DNA from 2 places in the Priestia sp. YIM B13486 genome. Region 1 is predicted to be linked to the other one. Evidence: riboswitches for the same ligand, from Rfam matches in the RefSeq annotation. Region 1 holds a riboswitch; the other holds the start of a gene.
What was found. A riboswitch is a leader RNA that binds a small molecule or an ion and turns the genes downstream of it on or off. The one in region 1 is predicted to bind glycine.

Region 1 (9,198 bases):
AAATCTCGAAAAAGGTCGAAATTACTTTTTCTAGATGTTTTACCAATCATCTTGATTACAAATAAAGGAGTGATGATCGTTTGACCGAAATTGAACAGTTTGCTACTTACGTTATACGAGATGCATATGAGTGCCGAAGTTCTGATGTGCATATTGTGCCCCGAAAGAAAGATGCTGTGATTCAGCTGCGAATTGACCAGGAGCTTATTTTAAAGAGGGTTATTTCAAAGGAAATGTCTGAACGGCTCATTTCGCATTTTAAATTTTTAGGGGGAATGGATATTGGTGAGCGCAGAAAACCTCAAAATGGTGCATTGACCACTTCCATTGATCACTATCAAGTAAATTTGCGTTTATCAACTCTTCCTACTTCTCATGATGAAAGTCTTGTTATTCGGCTTTTGCCTCATCAACAATCTACATCTCTCAAACATTTATCTCTTTTTCCTGAACATACTAAAAAGCTTATTTCTCTCTTGAAATTCTCTCATGGATTAATTATTTTTACCGGTCCTACAGGATCAGGTAAAACCACTACTCTATATACTCTTTTACACGAAGTAAAGCACCTTTTTAATCGAAATGTTATTACACTAGAAGATCCTATTGAAAAACCGAGTGAAACTGTGCTTCAAGTACAGGTAAATGAACGGGCGGGAATTACGTACACGACTGGTTTAAAAGCTATATTGCGCCATGACCCAGACATTATCATGGTGGGAGAAATAAGAGATAGTGAGACTGCCAAAATTGCTGTGAGAGCAGCGCTTACCGGACACTTGGTTTTGACAACGATGCATACTAAAGATACAAAAGGATCTTTGTACAGGCTGCTTGAGTTTGGCGTTAGCTTTCAAGAAATGGAACAGACTCTTGTAGCAGTAGCTGCACAGCGCCTTGTAGAAATTCGCTGTCCGCTGTGTTCCGGAAAATGCCACCCCGCTTGTAAAAAAATGAGGAAGCATCGTCAGTCCAGCATATACGAATTGCTTTATGGAAAGGAGCTTAGCGCAGTGATGAGAGAAGTGAAAGGAGAAAATGCGGATTATGATTATAAGACGCTCCGAGATGTGATTCTAAAAGGAATCGCGCTAGGCTATTTATATCCGCATTCGCTAGACGGATGGGGATAAAGACAAATAGACAAAAAAGGTGGTCTCTTGCTCAGCAAGCGACAATTCTTAAGCAGGTCTCTAAGCTCTTGGAAAAAGGCTATACTCTTTCTCAAGCTCTTTCGTTTTTGACGTTTCAAGTATCTAACAAAGAAAAAACGGATATTGAAAAATGTCTTGAGCAGTTAAAACGAGGAGAATCTTTGCACGATGCTTTTGTTAAACTTCAGTTTCACCGTGATATTTTAAGCTATTTATATTTTGCGGAACAGCATGGAAACCTTCAATTTGCTTTAAAAGAAAGCAGCTCAATGATTGAAGAAAAAGTAAGGCATCGTAAAAAATTTCAAAAGCTTGTTCAATATCCCGTATTGCTACTGCTGTTTATTCTTTCCATTTTATTTGTTTTAAGTACGGTTTTACTTCCACAGTTTGAAGCTCTGTACTTATCCTTTGGAAACAAGCAGTCTTCGTTTATCCTCTTATTTATGCAGGCGATGTCGTTCTTTCCTTTTGTATTGCCTGCAGTCATCAGTATGCCAATCATCCTGTATTTGTTTTATGTGATGTACATTAAAAAATTGCCTCCAGTAGTTCAAATGCAGCTCTTTATGAAAGTTCCCGTTATCCGAACGTTCACACGGCTATTTAACTCGTACTTTTTTTCTGTTCATATGAGCAATTTACTAAATGGTGGTTTATCTATTTATGAATGCTTTGCTCTTTTTCAAAAGCAAGAGCATCATCCGTTTTTTCAAGTGGAAGCTTTTGCTTTTACAGATCAACTTTCCTCAGGAATGCGATTAGATCATATCGTTTCAGGTAAATCTCATTATGAAAAAGACTTGGCACACGTTATTGTGCATGGCCAGCAGAACGGTGAGCTTTCTCAAGAACTGTATGATTACAGTCTATTTATGATGGAAAGAATGGAACAGTTTATTTTTCGTATTTTAAAATATGTACAGCCACTTACATTCTTATTCATCGGAATTGTCATTCTGCTTATGTATATGTCCGTTATGCTTCCGATGTTAGAAGTGATGTCGAGCTTGTAGAAAGGGGAAAGAATATGATTCTAAAAGGTGATAAAGGATTTACCCTTATTGAAATGCTCATTGTTATGCTCGTTATTACCGTGCTTTTGCTCATTATGATTCCAAATGTATTAAAGCATAATACGGTTATTAACAACAAAGGCTGCTCAGCTCTTGTCAAAACCGTAGAGGCTGAGGTACAAGTATACGAACTTGAAAATGGCGAAAAACCAAGTCTAGAAGAGCTTGAAGCAGGAGGCTACTTAAAAGAAGGCACCGTGTGTCCAAATGGTCAAGCCATTCAAATTGACGGTACCGGAAAGGTTACAGCTAGTGGTTCTTCTTAAGCAAAAAGGATTTACCCTCATTGAGATGCTGATGGTTTTATTTATTGTGCAAGTGATGATGTTTTCCATTATTGTAGCCATTCGTCCGCTTGTGGAATATTACAACATCACATTATTTTTGCGACAGCTGCAAAGCGACACGTTTTATGTGCAGCAGACAGCCATGAACCGAGAATCTCCAATTAAAATTAACTTCGCACCGAAGGGAACAGAATATATTGTTTCTGATTCTCGTGCCGTTCTTTATAAGCGCGCCTATGACTCCACCATTCATATCACGTTTGGAAGCGGAAATTCCACGATACAATACAACAAAAACGGCAATATTTCTCAAGCGAAGACCATTTTTATCAGCAATCAAAAATTTAAATATAAAGTTATTTTTCAAATAGGCAGAGGGCGTTTTTATGTGGACAAGATCTAAGGGTCAGCAGGGCTACACTTTGTTAGAAATGCTTGTTTCATTTAGTATGCTTTTACTCCTAACCGGTACAATTATTCCTTTGTATGTTCAGATGAAGGAAGCAGAAAAGAAGCAATATGTTTCGTATCAAGCCGATGCTATCTTGCACGAAGAGCTATTGAAATATAAATATGAAGCAGGATATAAACGGCGAGAAAAAATCGTAAAAGAAAACGTTGCGTTTTATCTGAAGTGGGACGGAGAAAGTGCTCAAAAGCTTTGTGTAGAATGGACAGATTCCGCTGAGAAAATGAAAAAGAAGTGTGATGTGGTGTTGAAGTGAAAAGGGAAAAAGGTTTTACGCTTGTAGAGATGTTAGTCAGTTTTACTCTTTTTTTGATCATTGTTTCATTTTTCCCCATTATCATTCCGCTAGCGAAGCAAACATATAATCCGGACTTTAGTATGAATGAAATGGAGTGGGAAATCTTTGTAAATCAACTTGCTATGGAATATCGAGAAGCAAAAGAAGTAGGAATTCATGCGACTACGCTTACGTTGAAAATGGAAAATAATCAGATCATCACTTATGAACGCTATGAAGACAAGATAAGAAGACGAGTGGATGAAAGCGGTCATGAAGTTGTGCTGCAGCACATTAAGAATATTATGTATGAACAGCAAAAAGAAAGGCTGTTAATTCGTTCAACAGACGGTGTTAACAAAGTTAGAGAAGAAACCATTACGACGTTTTTGATGCTTGCTCATGAAACATAATGAGCAAGGATTTATTCTCCCCGTTGTTTTGGCATTTTGTGCGCTTTTTCTTCTGTTAGTAGCTCAGCAAACCACTTATTTTGTGACGAAAAGTTCATTTTATCAAGAAGTAGAGCAGAAAAATCGCCTGCAGCATCTTTTAGAAAACGCGGTTGTACATCTAAAAAAAGAAATAAAAGAACATAATAAATCTCCATTTGCATCTTTAGTATTAGAAACTGGTACGGTTTCATACGAAGTAGTAAGTGAAGATGAACAGATGATTATCCTAAAAATAAAATGTCAAACATTGCAAGGAAGAGCATTGACGGAAACGGCATATATTCAAAAAAAGGATCAGCACATTGTGAAGTGGACGGATTAAGTCTCTTTCTCTCCGGATATAATAGTGCTGAGGAGTTGATTATATGAAAACGAATGATTATGTAAAATATATGACTCAGCAATTTGTACAATATATGGATCAGCCAAAAGAAGAGAGGAAAACGAAAAAAATTCAAAAAAAAGAAGAGCGAGCACCTTTTGCAAACAGATGGTTTGGAATGATTCCGCTGTCGTTTATGCTGTGGTATCGAAAGAAAAAAGAAAGATGAGCATATTATATGCTCATCTTTTTTTTAACCGGCTTGTGTTTTGTTAAATTGACGAGACATCGTTTCAGGCGATATGTAAAATAAGCCACCGTTTATAAACTTAAACAAGATAGTCGGCTCGTACAGTTCTTGAAGCGCTGTTTTTTCGGTCATATATATTTCTGGCAGCTCTTCTGCTGTTTCGTAAAAATGATCTAGAAGCGCTAAGTCTTCATACCATCTCTCCTGAGCTTTTTCAGCCCATTCAGTTGGCTGAGCTTTAACATAGTCAGTCACATATGATGTGAGTCGTGCGATGGCACTTTTAGGTTTAATAAAAGGTGAGAGAGTAAAGCAATAGTCTGAGATTTTAGATGACAAATTTTGATTAATGATTAATTCATGAAATGATTCAATAATCTGTCCATTGATTAAATTAATGCCAAGCGACAAGAGCTCATCTTTTTTACGATCGCATTTGTATGAGACTTTAATATTTAATGCAAGCCAAGGGTGTAAAGGCTGATTTGTTGGCTGAGCTGAGGCAACTTGTTCATACAAGTGAATAAACCCGCCTAGTTTTTGAGTAGAAGCGAAAATTTGGTGCAGCCTAGGTGAACCGAAATGAATTCGTTCTCCTTGAACGGAATCGTCTTCAAATGCTGGGTCTGTAATGAAAGTGAGCGAAGCAGGAGTTGCTTCTCCTCCCGTCTTTTCAATATAGTGCCAATAAAATGGACGATTCATCAATTCTTTATCGAGTTCAATCGTTAATTGAACCGTCAGGTAAGAAGATGTTTCTGTGACAATAGAACAATTATTAGCTAGAAAATAACGCTTTAAAAATTGGTGAATATCAGTTTGCTGCATGCTGATCCTCCTCGCTGTCTTCGTATTGAATAATAGACGTCAAGTTCTCCATTTTGATTTTTATTTCTCCTTCACTCCGTGAATGAAATAAAATATCCTGAATATGCTCTTCGATATTTTTTAAATCAAGCTTTGTTAAAATATCATCTAGCTCTCCAACAACTCGTTCAAAAAGGTTTATTTTTTCGTATAACAATTTTAAAATATGTTCTTCGACCGTATGTTGAATGGCTAAATTGTAAATGTGAACATCATGTTTTTGACCTAAACGATGGACCCTTCCAATTCGCTGTTCTAGACGCATTGGATTCCACGGCAGATCATAGTTAATGATATGATGACAAAACTGAAGATTGATTCCTTCTCCGCCTGCTTCAGTGGCAATAAATACTTGCGCGTGGCTTTCAAAAAGCTGCTTCATCCAGTCTTTTTTACCTCGCTTAAATCCGCCTCTAAAAGGTACAGAGGTAATTCCATGCTGTTTTAAATACCACTGTAAATACAGTTGAGTTGCTCTGTACTCAGTAAAAATAATGACTTTATCATCAATTTTCTGAACGAGTTCTAGCACTTTTTCTGCTTTTGCATTTTGCGGAACTTGCTGAAGTAGTTCCATTAACGGAGTAATCATATGTTCCGTTAATGCGCTGTTTGGATCTTCCTGACGTTCCATCATGTTTTTTAATGTCATATACACCGCTTCACGGCTGCTGCAGGCCTCTCGCTGCAGGGTTAAAATTGAAAAAGCGCTTGAAGGGTGGAGTCCGTTTCCTTTAAAAGATGTAATCGCATCGTATAGCTCCCGTTCTTTCGGCGAGAATTCAACAGGAATGGTTTGAACAATTCGCTTCGTCCATTCGATACCCGTATCGTGGCGGCGATTTCGAATCATAACTTTGTTAACAAGCTCTTTTAAGTGTTCATCGTTTTGCAAAGAGCGTTTTTTAGCGGAAAATAATTCTTCGAAATAGTCTTTATTGCCGAGATGACCAGGCTTTAAAAGAGAGACTAAGTTAAAAATTTCTTCAATTCGATTTTGAATCGGTGTTGCGGTTAGCAACAGACAAAATTTCTTTTTTAGACTTTGCACAAATTCATAGTTTTTTGTTTTGTTGTTTTTAAGTTTATGAGCTTCATCAATGATGATGAGGTCGTAGTCTTGTTCTAGCACAATTTCTCGATGAGGAGAACGTTTTGCTGTATCAATTGAAGACACAACGATGTCACACTGATCCCACACATATGATTTTCTTTGAGGGACTGCGGGAATATAAAATTTTTGGTTCAATTCCATAGCCCACTGTGAAACAAGCGAAGCTGGAACTAAAATGAGAACTTTTTTAACAAGTCCGCGAATCATATATTCCTTCAAAATTAACCCTGCTTCAATCGTTTTGCCCAGTCCTACTTCATCTGCTAAAATGGCTTTCCCATTCATTGTTTCAACTACTTGTTTGGCTACTTCGAGCTGATGAGGAAGCGGCGTTAAATCGGCTAGATGTTTTGGGCTTTGTAGTCCTTCAAATTCTGAGATAAGCGTTTGGTCTTCTATTTCATAGGCAAGTTTATACAAATCCCATGCAGACCAAGGGCCGTCTTGCTCCAATTTAGTTGAGAAGGCTGCTTCCCATGTTTCATCGATGTTTAATTTCACTTTCATGATAAAAATGCTCCTTTGTGAAAAATTTTTATTGAACAAATGATAAGAATCAGGTAGGATAAAAATATATTTAGAAAATTTGAAAAAGAAAATAGATTAGCACTTTACAAATGATTGTGTGAATAAAGATAGATACATCTTTCAGTAGTATGCCCAACTTTACCAACTTTATAGAAGCGAATGACGACACGGGGAGAGACTACTTGAATGTAGCGCCGAAGGAGCAAGCAATAAAATTGTGAATCTCTCAGGCAAAAAGACTCTTGTTTGACGCAGCTCTGGAGAGCGTCTATGCGTTTATAGACCACCCACGAGGCAAACCTATTCATTTATAGGTAAACTTTCAGGTGAAAAGGACAGAGACTTCCTACTAAATACAGTAGGGGGTTTTCTGTCCTTTTTTGTTTGGATAAATAGTGATCCCCACACTATTTGAAAACTCCCCGTTATGAAAAGTTTCACGTGAAAAAGAGGAGGACATAAATATGACAACAGAATTACACAAAACGCCGCTTTATGATACCTATCAAAAATATGGTGCCAAAACAATTGATTTTGGAGGATGGGCTCTTCCCGTTCAATTTTCTTCTATTAAAGAAGAGCATGAAGCTGTACGTACAAAGGCAGGCCTTTTTGATGTCTCTCATATGGGAGAAATTCTTGTAACAGGAGCTGATAGCTTAGCTTTTCTTCAGCACACGATGACAAATGACGTTTCTACCCTCGTAGATGGAAAAGCGCAGTATACGGCTATGTGTTATGAAGACGGAGGCACGGTAGATGATTTGCTGATTTATAAAAAAGCAGATCAAGAGTATTTGCTAGTCGTAAACGCTGCTAATATTCAAAAAGACTATGAGTGGCTGGTGTCTCACAAACAAGGAGATGTAACGCTCGTTAATCAGTCTGATGAAACTGCGCAGCTAGCTTTGCAAGGTCCTGTAGCAGAAAAAGTTTTACAAACGTTAACGAACGAAAATTTAGCTTTGTTAAAGCCATTTACATTTGCTGATGATGTAGAAGTAGCGAATGTAAAAGCTCTCGTTTCACGTACTGGGTACACCGGGGAAGATGGCTTTGAAATTTATTGTTCTTCAGCTGACGCAGCTCACTTGTGGACGGCTATTTTAGAAGCAGGCAGTGATGAAGGTGTGCTGCCTTGCGGATTAGGAGCTCGCGATACGCTTCGTTTTGAAGCTACTTTGGCTTTATATGGCCAAGAGCTTTCAAAAGATATTACGCCCATTGAAGCTCGAATTGGATTTGCAGTAAAGACGAACAAAGACAGCTTTATTGGAAAAGAAGTGTTAAAAGAACAGCGTGAAAGCGGGGCACCTCGTAAGCTGGTAGGAATTGAAATGATTGATAAAGGTATACCAAGACACGGTTACGAAGTACTTGCAGATGAAGAACAAATTGGATTTGTGACAACAGGTACACAGTCACCGACATTAAAGAAAAACATCGGTCTAGCACTATTGTCAGCAGAGTATACAGAGCTTGGTCAAGAAGTGGAAGTGCAGGTTCGGAAAAAGCGCTTAAAAGCAAAAGTGGTTTCAACACCTTTTTATAAACGTTCAAAGTAAGCTTTGGGGAGGAATTTAACATGTTACATCGCTATTTACCAATGACAGAACAAGATCAGCAGCAAATGTTAGCAGCAATTGGTGTTTCATCTGTTGATGATTTATTTTCAGATATTCCGCAGCGCGTTCGTTTTCAAGGAGAATACAATATTAAAAAAGCGGCTTCAGAGCCTCAGCTGTTAAAAGAATTAAATAGTATGGCTGCTAAAAATGCTCATTTAAAAGACTATGCTTCTTTTTTAGGAGCAGGAGTTTACGATCATTACATGCCGGTTATTGTTGATCATGTTATTTCTCGTTCGGAATTTTATACGGCCTATACTCCGTATCAACCGGAAATTTCTCAAGGAGAACTTCAGGCCATCTTTGAATTTCAAACAATGATTTGTGAGTTAACGGGGATGGACGTGGCTAATTCTTCTATGTATGACGGAGGAACTGCTTTAGCAGAAGCCGCTATGCTCAGTGCGGGTCAAACAAAAAAGAAAAAAGTACTTGTCTCTGCGGCTGTTCACCCTGAGTCAAAAGATGTGTTAAAAACGTATGCGAAGGGTCAATACATTGAAGTGGTAGAAATCCCTTCAGCAGACGGCGTAACAGATATGATTGCATTAGAAAAAGAGATGGGGAGTGACGTGGCAGCTGTTATTGTCCAGTATCCAAATTTCTACGGACAAATCGAGCCGTTAAAAGAAATTGAAGAAATTACCCATCAAGAAAAATGCATGTTTGTGGTTTCAAGCAATCCTTTATCATTAGGTTTACTTACGCCTCCTGGAGAATTCGGAGCTGATATTGTCATTGGAGATGCACAGCCATTTGGTATTCCAAGTC
Region 2 (9,198 bases), on a different contig from region 1:
TCCATTACACGAATGGGTATTATGGGGATGCTGAGAGAAGCCTTTTATCATGCAAAAAGCAGTGACAATAAAGATGATTTGCGAATTAAACCACTCATTCAAGCGCTGAATAGAGAGATTCCCGTTCGAATTCATGCTCACCGAGCCGATGATATTCTATCAGCTCTGCGCTTAGCAGATGAATTTAATTTAGACGTTCGTATTGAACACTGTACAGAAGGTCACTTAATTGCTAAAGAGCTAGGTGGAAGAAACTTAAAAGTAAGCGTGGGACCAACTTTAACACGGCGCTCAAAGGTTGAACTGAAGAATAAAACGTGGAAAACCTATCAAGCTCTCTGCAATGAAGGAGTAGAAGTTTCCATTACAACAGACCACCCTTATACGCCCATTCAGTACTTAAATATTTGTGCATCCATTGCCGTACGTGAAGGGCTCGAAGAACAAAAAGCATTAGAAGGCATCACGATTGCTGCTGCTCGAAATCTTCGTATTGATCAGCGAATCGGCAGTATCGAAGCAGGAAAAGACGCTGATTTGGTGCTATGGAGCCATCATCCTTTTCACTACTTAGCAAAGCCTATTTTCACCATGATAAATGGTAAAATATTATTTAAAAAAAATTAACATTTTACCTATTTTCTTTTTTAATTTTTTTTAGTATGATACGTTTAGAAGCATGTGAATTTCACAAAAGCATAAACATCACACGTTGACTTTTTATGTTTGTTGACTTGTAATGGGAAGGCAAATGGTGCGCCACCAGGTAACTGGTTCTAGTGGGTTCGATTCCCACCCCGAAATTTTTTTAATTATTAAAAAATTTCGAGGGTGGGGACTTGATTGGAGTCTGTATATACCCTCGATCAGGAGGGAAAAGTTATGTTAAAAAAACGTGACCTAAATGACTGTCAATCTCTATACGAACTCATGGTACATCCTGATGTCTTCCCTTTTGTTCGTCATAAAGCCCATTCCTATGAAGAATTTTTATTTGTGACTAAACAAACGATGGAAGCAGAAGATCATGGAGAAATTATTTCTCGCACGATTTTAGACGAATGGGGTAACCCTATCGGCACCATTAATTTATTTGATGTACAGGACCAAGCTGGCTTTTTAGGCACTTGGCTTGGCAAACCGTTTCATGGAAAAGGATATAATCAAATTGCAAAAGAAGCGTTCTTTAATGAACTGTTCTTTGAGTTAAATATAGAACGAATTTTTATGCGAATTCGCAAAATTAATATTAGGTCTATTAAGGCTGCAGAAAAACTGCCTTATGCAGTACTTGCGAATGAAACACACAAAGCTTTATACGATGAAATTAATCAACATGAAGACGTATATGATTTATACGAAATTCCAAAAGACTTGTATACATTATACTACTTGCGTCACGAACAAGACGTTCAAGAAGATCACCAGCTTAAAGAAGCGTAAGAGTCTCTCCGTGTAACGGAGAGCTTTTTTTATGATTAAAAACGAGAGATTCTGGAAAAAATAAGTAGCATGATCGAAAAACGTTAATTGGAGGTTTTTTTATGTCTGAAAAAAAACGAAAAGAAAACGCAAAAAATACGTTAAGTAGCGCTCAAGAAATCTATTACGGCCGCGAGTTTAAAAAAGCAGACCGTGCAGGCGGCTACACGAAAAAATAAGTGAGGCAAAACATCTCTATCCAACGCTTGATCATCTCAACGTCCTTTCTGTACAGTTTGTATCGGAAGGACGTTTTTATATTATGTAGACATAATAATACGAAGATTTTATAGATGTTATTGAAGTTTTTTTACAACTCTACTATATCCACAAAGTTTACCCACAATTATGTGGATAATGTGTATAACTTTACTGAATATGCATATTACCGCTTTCATAACTTGAAATAACAGTGGGTAATTTTTATGTAAATTTTCTGAAAAAATGTGAATAGTGTGGATAAAGTTGTGAATATCCTATATAATTCAGCAGTTAACTTTTTGTTAACCTGTGGATATCTTCTTTAGTACTTTCATTGATTTTAGTACCATCAAGGCTTTCGATATATTATAAGTATAATAATAAAAAGTAGGGGAAACTTCCCCTACTTTTTTATGATTGGAAACAATATATCCACACTTGTTCCTTTATCTAACTGACTAGAAAACGTCATCTGAGCGTGATGAGCTTTAATAATCCGATAGCTGACCATCAGTCCTAAACCTGTACCTTTTTCTTTTGTACTATAAAAAGGCTCACCTATCTTCGCTAACCGTTCAGGAGGAATACCTTGTCCTTCATCAGCAAACTGCAGCCAAAGGTGGTTTTCTTTTACTTTAATCGTAATATGAATAGCTCCTCCTTCAGGCATTGCTTCGATAGAATTTTTAATAATATTAATGAATACTTGTTTTAACTGATTTTTATCTCCATACACCTTTGGTAACTGGTCGTCTCTTTCAAATATGAAAGCTACTTCCTTTTCTACTGCTTCAGGTTCAAGAAGTGAGCACACTTCTTGAACAAGCGCTTGCATATTCAAAGATTCAACCTTCATTACCTGAGGTTTTCCTAACATCAAAAATTCTTCTACGATTCCATTCATTCGTTCTAATTCAGTTTCCATGATATCTATATACAAAGCATCTTTAGGATGTTGTTCTTTTAATAAGTGAACAAAACCTTTTAAAGAAGTTAAAGGATTTTTGATTTCATGAGCCACTCCAGCTGCAAGTTCTCCTACCACGGCTAGCTTCTCAGAAGTTCTAAGCTTCTCTTCTGCCTTTTTACGCTCCGTAATATCCGTCGATACACACAGCATTTGAATCACTTCCTGTTTTTCATTCATGATAGGAAGTTTTGCTGTTTCGACCCAGCGCCGGTTTCCTTTCGAATCTTTAAACTGTTCTTCTAATACCATTCCTTTTTGGGTACAGTTTGAAAACGCCCCTTTATATAAAAGATCTGATTGAAGGTTGAACTGATATTTATCAATTGATTGTCCAATTAAGTCATCAGATTTTTCACCTAAGAGCATTGCAAAAGATTCATTAACGAGAATGAATTCCCTTTTTTGATTGATAGCATAAATATAGCTTGGATTAATGTCAATAACTTGTCTTAAAAACGTTTTTTGTTCCTGCAGCTGATTTTCTTTTTGCTGTAAATTCGCTTTAGAATGGCGTATATAGCTAATCATTTCATTAAACTGTTTAGATAAAATACCGATTTCGCCCCGCTCAATTTCTCGTTCCGGAATTTTTTGATTAAAATTCCCGCGCGCTACTTGTCCCGCCAATTCATATAGTTTATGAATTGGATTCACAATTTGCCTTGCATATAACGCAGTAAAAAAAGAAAGCAGTAAAATCGTAACGCCTGAAACGATCCAAAGCGTTTTTTCAAACATTTCATAAGGCCTATAAATTTCTTCAACGGGTAATTCAGCGACAATTCCCCAATCTAAAACAGGAATATATTCGAAAGACGCAAAGAAATACTTACCTTCGGTGTTCACCACGCGCTGATATCCTGATTTATGATTCATCGTTTTCTGAACGATTTCGTTTTTCTTAGCATTTTCACCGATTCTCTGTTTCTCTGGGTGGGAAATAATTCTACCATTGCGGTCTACAATAAATGTATAGCCGTTCTCTCCTATATCGAACGTTTGAAAGATGGATTGAAAACTTTTATTTTCTTCAATTCGCAGCGCTAAATTTACGACCTTTTTTACATTTTGCTGCCCATCCAAAATAGGAATCGCCATCACCACAATGTAGTGCTTTGTATCTGCTGAAACAACATCGCTTAAATATATTTTTTTGGTTCGCAGCGCTTCTTGAAAATATTTTCTTTTACTTAAGTTCACATGTTTCATATTCTTTAAATCATTCGGGTAATAATGCTCAACATACCCTTTTACATTAAAAATGGTTCCGCTATCGATATACGGTGAAATATTAACTATTTTTTGCAATTCTTTGTCTATTTCTTGTTCATCATCCGATAAAAAAATAGGATCTTGCTGTACCTCGTCGCCTAGGCTCCAAATATCTTTAATGACGACGTTAATTTGCTCTTTCATTCTCTTGACGGTTTTATCAGTTACCTGCCGATATTGATCTTGAGAAATATTAGGCAGCATCACTCTTGAAACAATAAACATTAGCGTCAGTACGGTACAAATAAGAAGCACATTAATCGTGAAGATTTTCCAAAACGTATGAGATTTAAACCATTTCATGTTTGTTCACCTTAATCTAATGAAGTCTACCTCCATTGTACTGCAAAATGAAAACTTTTCCATATAAATGACGGAATTCCATCTTTAGACACAGAAGAAAAGCAATTTGTTCTACATTCCTATCAGAAAACTACGAGCTTTCTCACTGTGTTTTCTGTTAGAACAAATTTTTAGTTTTCTTCTATAAACTTTGCTTCCTGCATTTTATTCATGCAGGAGAAATCAATTATTTATTCTCCACTAAAAAGACCTCATCACGGAGTGATGAGGTCAGAAATTTACTATATTCTTTTATAAAAAATCATGTTTGTTCCCTGCTGATTTTCTAGCCTTTAAAGATTTATTTTCTTTTTCCTTCTAGTCCAGTAAAAAATAAATAAGAGAATAAACCAAACGGGCGTCAACAATAAGGCTGGGCGCGTCGCGTCAGAAAACAGCATAATAACAAGAATCACCGCAAACAAAGCTAACACAACATAGTTTATGAATGGTGTTAACGGTGCTTTGAATACTGATGCTGCATGCAGCTGCGGACGCGTCTTTTTATACCTTAGATGGCAAATGAGAATGATACTCCACACCCAAATAAAACAAATAGCGCTAATGGTCGTGACGATGCCGAAAGCTTGGTCTGGTATAAGCTTGCTTAAAAGAGCTCCCGCTGAGATGACCAGCGTAGATACGAACAATCCGTTGCTTGGTACGTGGTTTTTGTTCAGTTTTGCAAACTTAGATGGCCCTTGGTTATTTTTACTTAAATTATATAAGATACGGCTTGTTGAAAACATTCCGCTATTACAGGCAGAAGCGGCTGAAGTTAGTACAACAAAATTAATAATTCCAGCAGCAAGCGGAATTCCGACTAAACTAAAGGTTTTAACAAATGGGCTTTCTGCTGCATTTAATTCCATCCACGGGTTAATAAACAACAGAACGATAAGCGCTCCAACATAGAAAAATAAGATTCGCAGCGGAATTTTATTAATGGCCGATGGAATATTTTTTTGGGGGTTTGATGTTTCTGCTGCCGATACCCCTACCAATTCAACCCCGACGTATGCAAATATAACCATTTGGAATGAAAGTAAGAAACCTGAAACCCCATTTGGAAACAGCCCTCCATGATTCCAAAGGTTTTGAACAGTAACAGATCCCGCATCTGTTTTAAATCCCATTACCAGCAAAATAACGCCAATAATAATTAATGCAAGAATCGTAATAACCTTTATTAAAGCAAACCAAAACTCTAATTCTCCAAATAATTTTACGGTTAATAAGTTAAGACCTAATAAAATGATTACACAAATAAGTGCCGGAATCCACTGAGGAATATTGAACCAATATTTCACATATACGCCAACTGCAATCACATCAGCCATAGCTGTCATAATCCAGCAAAACCAGTAGGTCCATCCCGTTACAAATGACGCCCATGGTCCAAGATACTCTTCAGCAATATCAGTTAACGATTGATAACCTGCTTTAGACAGCAGTAGTTCTCCTAGCGCTCTCATCACAAAAAAAAGCGCAATACCAACAATTAAATAAGCAAAGATGATAGAGGGACCTGCAAGCTGTATTGCTTTACCAGAACCTAAAAACAAGCCCGTACCAATGGTTCCCCCAATCGCAATTAGCTGAACATGACGATTGGATAAATCCCTCTTTAATTCTCGTTGTTCCAACTCTAACTCCTCCTAACAATAAAACCTTTGATGCGATCGTGCGGACTACAAATAAAGTCCAATAAAAAAAGAGATTGGATGCGCTCCAATCTCATGGTCATAAGAATAACAAATATTAAAGTACATGCTACCAATTAGTAACATGCCAAATAAATATCCGGTACTCTTCTGTCCTTTTGCCTGAGATTGTGAACCCTTCGGCGTCGCGAAACTATCGCGATCTCTCCAGAAGCTGCTCCTGCTATAGTGTGATCCATAGCAATCATAGCTTTCTACGTATTAAATTTTTCAATCAATAGAATGACTGTCGAATAGTTGTTTATTCTAATACCAGTTGGATACTTTGTCAACAGGAAAGATTACTTTCATTTATTTACCTTCTTCGAAAAAAGGTAATCGAACATTTTCAATCGTCAACTTAGTATCCTTTTCCTCACGCTACCTGAGTCCTTGCGCGAACCTGAACACATTAAACGGATCGTACTTTTTGTTCACTCTTTCTAATCTCTCTGCGTTTTCTCCAAAATACTCATGCTCGTAGTTTCTAAGGTTACTGATAGGGAAATTCACATAGGAGCCTATCGTAATACTTTTAATATATTCAAATCGCTTGCGAAGCCAATCTCTGTTTGCTCTTGCAAATGCATCTTCTGTCCATACAGACTGAAACCCCATAATATATCTGGCGTTTCTGTAGAAAAAAGCCGTTTCTCTTTTACCAACACTGCGGATTTCTCCTCCTAGTGCATAAAGAGAAATCGCGGCATAAACGGACCCTTCTGCCGGACGCTGTATGAGATCTGTAAGATTTTCAAGCTCACCACGTGAATAGCTTCTGTGCACAAATCTTCCCGTTGACTTAAATTTTTCAGACGGAGGATAGGTTGCTTCTATTTTTTTTACCGCTTCAAGAAAAGATAATGATTCCAGCTCTACTCGAAACCCTTCTACTTCTGCAAAAGGCTGCAAAATCTTCCGAGCTCTTTCTGGGGAGCCGTAAAAGAATCCGTTTGCAAATATGCCTAACCCTTCTCCTTCTGCATTATAAAAGCTTGCAACTAGCGTCATACGTTTGTCCAGTTCGGGCAGCCAGTTTTGCCATATATTCATCACTTGTGTCTGCTTTTCTTTTGTAGTACCTACATAAAAGAATCGAACGAGCGTCACAGAGTTGTTCGTTGGCTTTGGAAGCTGAAACGTCATGCTTACTACAACGCCAAAGTTACCGCCACCGGCACCGCGGCATGCCCAAAAAAGATCAGCTTTACACGATTCGTTTGCTTTGATGAGCCTTCCTTCATAATTGACTAATTCTAGCTCTATCAAGCTGTCGCATCCTAACCCGTAAAGTCTGCTCGAAAGTCCCCAGCCTCCTCCGAGCGTAAAGCCCGACACGCCAACAGTCGGACACGTTCCTCCTGGAAACACATATCCGTTCGAACCGATGAAATCATACACTTCCGTATTTTTCGCTCCTGCTTCCATCTTTAAAATGTTCCGTTTTTTATCTAATTTCAACCTATTTAATCGACTAATATCAATGACTACTACACAGTCACCTGTAGAATATCCTTCATAATGATGACCGCCAGATCGAATACGAATCTCAACACGATGCTTGCGCGCCCAGCGGATCGCATTCACAACATCCTGCTTTTTTTCACAGTACACAATCACAAGCGGAAATTTATTAACAGCGCGATTCCATTCCTGACGAGCCTCCTCATAAATGGGATCTTTTGGCGTTACCACTTCTCCCGTAAGCCCTTTTAAAAACATTGAGTCCATCTGACCTCTGCTCCTTTGTACATACTTTTTAGTAGTTTTATTACTATAGTATTATCGAGGTGGTTAAAGGTTTGGGTTTTGGGATAGAGTTTGCGTTTATTATTTGTATAAAAGACGTCATTATAGTTTATATTAAAGGCATTAACCCTCTTATGTAATCTCTCTTTAGCGATGTAACACTTTCCAAGACTAGACTTTATGAGAATTTCATCTCACTATACTAAGATATTTTTTACACTAAAAGAACAGATGTGGAATTTTAACACCTTTCTCCATTAATAAGAGTACAGCTCAAAGAAAAAAGAGCAGAATCAAATCTGCCCTTTACTCTTTTTCTATTCATTTCTTTAACGTCAAACTCACCACATTCTCCACGTGCGCCGTATGAGGGAACATATCAACAGGCTGAATGTAATCAACATGATAAGCCTTCGACAGCTGCTGCACATCTTTGGCTAATGTGGATGGATTACAAGAAACGTAAACCACTTTCTTTGGCTTCACTTGTAAAATCGTTTTTAGAAGCTTGTCATCACAGCCTGTTCGCGGCGGATCAACGACGATAACGTCTGGCTTCCAGCCTTCTTTTACCCACTGCGGCATCCATTTCTCAGCCGGACCCGTTACGTACGTAGCATGCTCAAACCCATGATCTTGGGCATTTTTTCTTGCGTCTACAATCGATTCTTCAATCGTATCCATTCCGCGAATTTCTTTGGCATCTTTAGCAAGCCATAAGCCAATTGTCCCTACTCCGCAGTAAGCATCTACAATTTTTTCACTGCCTGTTAGCGCAGCTGCTTTTTTTACTTCGTCGTATAGCTTCACGGTTTGAAGAGGATTCAACTGGAAGAATGCACGCGCTGAAAGTTCGAACGAGATATCTCCTAACGTTTCTTGAATCACCGACTTTCCAGCAAGTGTAAACGTTTCGTCTCCAAAAATAAGCGATGTTTTTTGACCGTTTACGTTTTGTACGAGTGATTTCACTTCCGGTAGGCGGCGCTGAATTTCTTTAATCAGCAGCTCTTTTTTCGGAATGTCTTTTTTAGCCGTAATCAAGACAATTTGCACTTCACCCGTTTCAAAGCCTACTCGAGATACGATGGTACGTACAATACCACGGCGTTTGCGTTCATTGTAGATAGGAATTTGAAGATCTTGTAAAATTCGTTTTATTTCTTTTGTCACGTGATTCGTGGCTCCATGCTGAATAGGACAGTTTTCAATGTCAATCAGTCGATGAGAGTTCAGTCCATACAAACCAGCGATGACTTTTTGTTTATCCACACCTACTTGGAATTGTGATTTATTACGATAGCCCCAAGGATTTTCCATGCCAATTGTTTGGCGTGTTTTTTCCTCTACTTTTTTTAATGAACTGTGACGTTCGAACGCTTGCAGAACAATATCACGCTTCGATTCTAGCTGACCTTCATAGGATAAGTGCTGAAGCTGACAGCCTCCGCACTGTTCGTAAATAGGACAGGGCGCATC

Region 2: another riboswitch for glycine. It lies ahead of ACFX4G_RS19785 (amino acid permease); the one in region 1 lies ahead of gcvT (glycine cleavage system aminomethyltransferase GcvT).

What each region holds. Positions count from the first base shown of each region.
Region 1 is NZ_JBHZOZ010000001.1:427,496-436,693, reverse strand. Features, by position in the region: gene comGA (competence type IV pilus ATPase ComGA) at 81-1,133, shown strand; gene comGB (competence type IV pilus assembly protein ComGB) at 1,124-2,170, shown strand; gene comGC (competence type IV pilus major pilin ComGC) at 2,185-2,496, shown strand; gene comGD (competence type IV pilus minor pilin ComGD) at 2,438-2,920, shown strand; gene ACFX4G_RS02170 (prepilin-type N-terminal cleavage/methylation domain-containing protein) at 2,904-3,242, shown strand; gene comGF (competence type IV pilus minor pilin ComGF) at 3,239-3,676, shown strand; gene comGG (competence type IV pilus minor pilin ComGG) at 3,666-4,040, shown strand; gene ACFX4G_RS02155 (YqzE family protein) at 4,084-4,269, shown strand; gene ACFX4G_RS02150 (YqhG family protein) at 4,294-5,118, opposite strand; gene ACFX4G_RS02145 (DEAD/DEAH box helicase) at 5,105-6,778, opposite strand; glycine riboswitch at 6,959-7,051, shown strand; gene gcvT (glycine cleavage system aminomethyltransferase GcvT) at 7,264-8,364, shown strand; gene gcvPA (aminomethyl-transferring glycine dehydrogenase subunit GcvPA) at 8,385-9,198, shown strand, end outside.
Region 2 is NZ_JBHZOZ010000008.1:20,667-29,864, forward strand. Features, by position in the region: gene ACFX4G_RS19765 (amidohydrolase) at 1-627, shown strand, start outside; gene ACFX4G_RS19770 (GNAT family N-acetyltransferase) at 883-1,443, shown strand; gene ACFX4G_RS19775 (YfhE family protein) at 1,545-1,661, shown strand; gene ACFX4G_RS19780 (cache domain-containing protein) at 2,087-4,228, opposite strand; gene ACFX4G_RS19785 (amino acid permease) at 4,561-5,913, opposite strand; glycine riboswitch at 6,072-6,152, opposite strand; gene ACFX4G_RS19790 (FAD-binding oxidoreductase) at 6,352-7,701, opposite strand; gene rlmD (23S rRNA (uracil(1939)-C(5))-methyltransferase RlmD) at 8,041-9,198, opposite strand, start outside.